DNA from 2 places in the Cellulosimicrobium sp. BMG9.22 genome. Region 2 is predicted to be linked to the other one. Evidence: predicted binding sites of a transcription regulator. Region 2 holds the regulator's gene; the other holds the start of a gene.

Region 1 (2,387 bases), on a different contig from region 2:
GCGGGCAGCAGGCCTGCGCGCGTGGTCGCGCCGACCGCCGTGAAGGGCGGCAGGCTCAGCGGGATCGCGCTCGCTCCCGCGCCCTTGCCGACGATGACGTCGACGCGGAAGTCCTCCATCGCCATGTAGAGGAGCTCCTCGGCGGGCCGCGCCAACCGGTGGATCTCGTCGATGAAGAGCACCTCGCCCTCCTCGAGCGAGGAGAGCACGGCCGCGAGGTCTCCGGCGTGCTGGATCGCCGGACCGGACGTGACGCGCAGCGACGCGCCGAGCTCCGCCGCGATGATCATCGCCAGCGTGGTCTTGCCCAGGCCGGGCGGGCCGGAGAGCAGGACGTGGTCGGGCGAGCTGCCCCGGGCGAGCGCCGCCTGCAGCACGAGCGAGAGCTGGTCGCGCACGACGGACTGCCCCACGAACTCCTCGAGCCGCCTCGGCCGCAGCGCCGCCTCGGCCGCGCGCTCCAGGTCGTCCGCGCCCGCGGCGACGATGCGCTCGGACGAGAACGACCCGCCGTCGTCGCTCTCGTAGTCGGCGCCGCCGGCGCCCACCCGGTCGAAGTTCGCCACGGTCAGCCCCGAGGTCCGCCGAGGACGCGCAGGGCGGCGCGCAGCGCCCCCGCCACGTCGGTGGCCTCGACGACGTCGACCCCGGCCTCGGCCAGCACCGTCGACACCGCGTCGTCCGCCGCCTTGAGGTTCCAGCCCAGCCCGACGAGCGCCTCGACCACCTGGTCCCGACGGTCGTCGGCGGCGCGCTCCGCGGCCGGACCGGCCGCGGCACCCGGCGCGTCGGTGCCGGTGGGCGGCCCGAGCTTGTCGCCGAGCTCGAGCGCGATGCGCTGCGCACCCTTGTTCCCGATGCCCGGGACGCGCACGAGCGCCGCGATGTCCGCGCCCGCCACCGCGCGCCGCAGCGCGTCGGGCGTGTGCACCGCGAGCATCGCGAGCGCGAGCCTCGGACCCACCCCGCTCACCGTCTGGACGGTCTCGAAGACCGACCGCTCGTCGTCGTCGGCGAACCCGAAGAGCGTGAAGGAGTCCTCCCGGACGACGAGGCTCGTCGCGAGGCGCGCGGACTCACCGACCCGCAGGGCCGAGAGCGTCGCCGGCGTCGCGTGGACGAGATATCCGACTCCCCCGACCTCGAGCACCGCGCGGTCGAGCTGGACGTTCGCCACGACACCCGCGAGCGACGCGATCACCGGTGCTCCTCTCGGTCCGGCTCGACGAGCCGGGGATTCAGTTCAGGGTCTGGCCGGGGCGGGGACGTCGAACACCCGTACGACCGGCGCCACTCTAGCAAGACGCACCCACGTGCCGGCACAGCGACACGGAACACCCGAATGACGCCGAGATAGCGACGTCCCGCGCGCGACGACGCTCCGGACCGTCGCAGGCCGCTACCTCGGCGGGACGTCGCTATCTCGGGGTCCGGGGCTTCGTCCGGGACGCGCGCTCGGCCGCGGCCCACGCGCGCTGCGCCGAGGTCAGCTCGTGCCGCTCCCCGCCCTGCAGCGCCCCGGCGGGCCGCCACAGGTGGCAGATCGCGAGGGCGAGAGCGTCCGCGGCGTCCGCCGGCCTGGGCAGCTCGGCGAGCCCGAGGATCCCGGCGACCATGCGCTGCACCTGCTCCTTGCCCGCACGCCCGCTGCCGGTCACGGCCGCCTTGACCTCGGACGGTGTGTGCAGCGCCACGGGGACGCCCCGGCGTGCGGCGGCAAGCATCGCGAGCCCCGCCACCTGCGCGGTACCCATGACCGTCCCGACGTTGTGCTGCGCGAACACGCGCTCCACCGCCACGACGTCGGGCACGTGCTCGTCGAGCCACGCGTCCAGCCGGTCCGCGATCCGCAGCAGCCGCAGGTCGACGCTGAGCTCGGGGTCCGAGCGCAGCACGCCGACGGCGACCATCTCGGCCCGGCGCCCGGGCCGGGAGTCCACCACCCCGACCCCGCACCGGGTCAGCCCAGGGTCCACTCCGAGAACGCGCACTCCCCGACCCTTTCACGTGGACGACAGGGACCCGTCGCGCCACGCGGACCGGCGACGGACCTGCCAGCGGGGCGGCCGGGAGGTCGGTGCGCGGTCGTGGACGGGCCTGGCGGGAGCGCCGCGAGGAACGAGCGGCGCGGATGGTAGACCGCGCACCGACCTCCCGGCCGGCCCGCGTCCCGACCAGCGGGGAGCGAGCCCCGCGAATCAGTCGTCGTTCTCGAGCTCCGCCATGACCTCGTCCGACGCCGCGAAGTTCGCGTAGACGTTCTGCACGTCGTCACTGTCCTCGAGCGCGTCGATGAGGCGCAGGATCTTGCGCGCGCCGTCGGCGTCGACCTCGACCTCCATGGACGGGTGCCAGATCGAGTCGGCGGAGTCGTACTCGATGCCGGC
Region 2 (2,387 bases):
CGGCAGCAGAACGGGGGCGGTCGATTCCGACCGCCCCCGTCGGGACGCCCCCGTCCCCATCTCGCGCGTGTCTCGCCTCACGCGCGTCGACGTGCGCAGGAGTCGCGGTGGACCGCGTGCTCCTCGCCTCTCGCCCAGCCCCCCGGCCCGGCGTGTGAGGTGATACTAACTTAGGTCACCCTAATCGTCTCCGCAACCCCCCGAGCCCCACTCGCCGCCAGCGCGAGACGTGTCCTCGGTCACATCCGGCGCGCAGGGGCGGCGAGCAGCCCGACCCGCGTCATGCGCCATCGACCGGCAGGAGCACCCGCTGACCCACCTGGAGCCCTGCCGACGGGAGCTCGTTCAGCTCGACGAGGCCGCCGACGACGTCGCGGAGATCCTCGCCCGGGTCGGCGACGGCGGCGGCGAGACCCCACAGGGACTCGCCCGCGGACACCACGTGGACCCGCACCTCGACGGGTTCACCGGGCGCACCCGCCACCGCGGAACCGACCCGGGCGGCGAGCAGGGCGACCAGCGCGACGAGCACGACGAGCACCACCCGCCCTCGGCGCGTGAGGCGAAGCCGACCGCCGGGCGCCCGACGGCTCTCGCGCGAGACGGCCGGCCCGGACGCCGGCAGCGTGATCGTGCTCATGTCTTCTCCGTCCCGGCTCGTGGGGCGGATCGCCTTCCCCGGTCGATCCGCCCCGCGAGCCCCGTCGTGCGTCCGCCGACGAGGCGTCGGTCGAACACGTGTACGTCGAACATCTGTACGAAGGTCTATCACGAACGGCCGACGGAGTCGAGACATGCTCGAACAGATGTTTGATTCGTGTCGCGCTCTCCCCTAGCCTGGGGTCAGGTCGGTTCGCCGGACATGTCCACACCTGGACGCTCCGGCACGGCCGAACCCGGGGCGCTCGTCCCGGGTGAGGGTGGCCGGGAGCCCGCAGTCGAGCTCCGCGGCCAGCGACGGACGAGGGCGGAGCGGACCATGGCGGGACGAGGCACGGACAGCGCACGGGGGCTCGCCGAGGTGCGTGAGCTCCCGGACGGCTCGGCGGGGGGCGACGGGCTGACGCCGCGCCAGCGCCTCGTGCTCGAGACGATCAGGGCGTGCGTCGAGCAGCGCGGCTATCCGCCCAGCATGCGCGAGATCGGCGAGGCGGTCGGCCTGACGAGCCCCTCGTCGGTCAAGCACCAGCTCATGACGCTCGAGCGCAAGGGGTACCTGCGCCGGGACCCGAACCGGCCCCGGGCCATCGAGGTCGTCCAGCCCGACGACTCCCGCCGCGCCACCGCGCTCCCCGGCACGTCCTCCCCGCCGGAGTACGACGAGGCGCACCCGGCCCCGTCGTACGTGCCCGTCGTCGGACGGATCGCCGCAGGCGGTCCCATCCTCGCCGAGCAGCTGGTCGAGGACGTCTTCCCGCTGCCCCGCCAGCTGGTCGGCGAGGGCGAGCTGTTCCTCCTGCGCGTGCAGGGCGACTCGATGATCGACGCCGCGATCTGCGACGGCGACTGGGTGGTCGTGCGTCGGCAGCCGGTCGCCGAGAACGGCGAGATCGTCGCGGCGATGATCGACGGTGAGGCGACGGTCAAGAGCCTGCGCCGCGCCGACGGGCACGTCTGGCTCATGCCGCGCAACGCCGCGTACGACCCGATCCCCGGCGACGACGCGCAGGTGCTCGGGCGCGTCGTCTCGGTGCTGCGCAGCCTCTGACCACGACGAGGGCCGGGTGGCCGACTACGGCTACCGGGCCCTCGGTGGGCTCAGCCCGCGGCGCTCAGAGTCCGAAGCGCCGGGCGACGCTCCTCAGCGAGTCGGCCGACGCGCGCAGGCCCGCGAGCTCGTCGTCGGAGAGCGGCACCTCGATGCGCTCGACCGCACCGCGCCGGTCGACGAGGGTCGGCAGCGACAGGCACACGTCGTCGATGCCGTAGTCGCCCTCGAGCAGCGACGAGACCGGCAGGAGGCGGTGCTCGTCACCGAGCACCGCCTCGATGATGCGCGTCCCGGCGAGCCCGACGGCGTAGTTCGTCGCACCCTTGCCCTCGATGATGCGGTAGGCCGAGTGGACGACCTCGTGCGCGATCTGCTCACGCACGTCCGCCGTGAGCGGCGTCTTGCCGCCGAGCCCGGGCCAGTCGAGGAGCGGTGTCCCGCCGATCGTGGCGGAGCTCCACAGGGGGATCTCGGTGTCCCCGTGCTCCCCCGCGATGTAGGCGTGGACGTTCTGGACCGCGACGCCGCAGTGCTGGGCGACGAGGAAGCGCAGCCGTGACGAGTCGAGCACCGTCCCGCTGCCGAACAGCTGCTGCGGTGGGAGACCGGAGACCTTGAGCGCCGCGTAGGTGACGATGTCGACCGGGTTCGTCACCATGACGTAGGTCGCGTGGGG

What was found. Region 2 encodes LexA, which represses DNA repair genes until DNA is damaged. Its sites were predicted from a motif close to TCGAACANNTGTTCGA; they were not measured.
Region 1: the regulator LexA is predicted to act here: its motif matches at 1,269-1,284, upstream of ruvA (Holliday junction branch migration protein RuvA).

What each region holds. Positions count from the first base shown of each region.
Region 1 is NZ_JBZGBY010000007.1:130,208-132,594, forward strand. It holds gene ruvB (Holliday junction branch migration DNA helicase RuvB) at 1-488, opposite strand, end outside; gene ruvA (Holliday junction branch migration protein RuvA) at 569-1,201, opposite strand; gene ruvC (crossover junction endodeoxyribonuclease RuvC) at 1,419-1,991, opposite strand; gene AC4H2H_RS07740 (YebC/PmpR family DNA-binding transcriptional regulator) at 2,199-2,387, opposite strand, start outside.
Region 2 is NZ_JBZGBY010000017.1:14,125-16,511, reverse strand. It holds gene AC4H2H_RS12455 (LysM peptidoglycan-binding domain-containing protein) at 281-640, opposite strand; gene lexA (transcriptional repressor LexA) at 980-1,708, shown strand; gene AC4H2H_RS12445 (L-lactate dehydrogenase) at 1,773-2,387, opposite strand, start outside.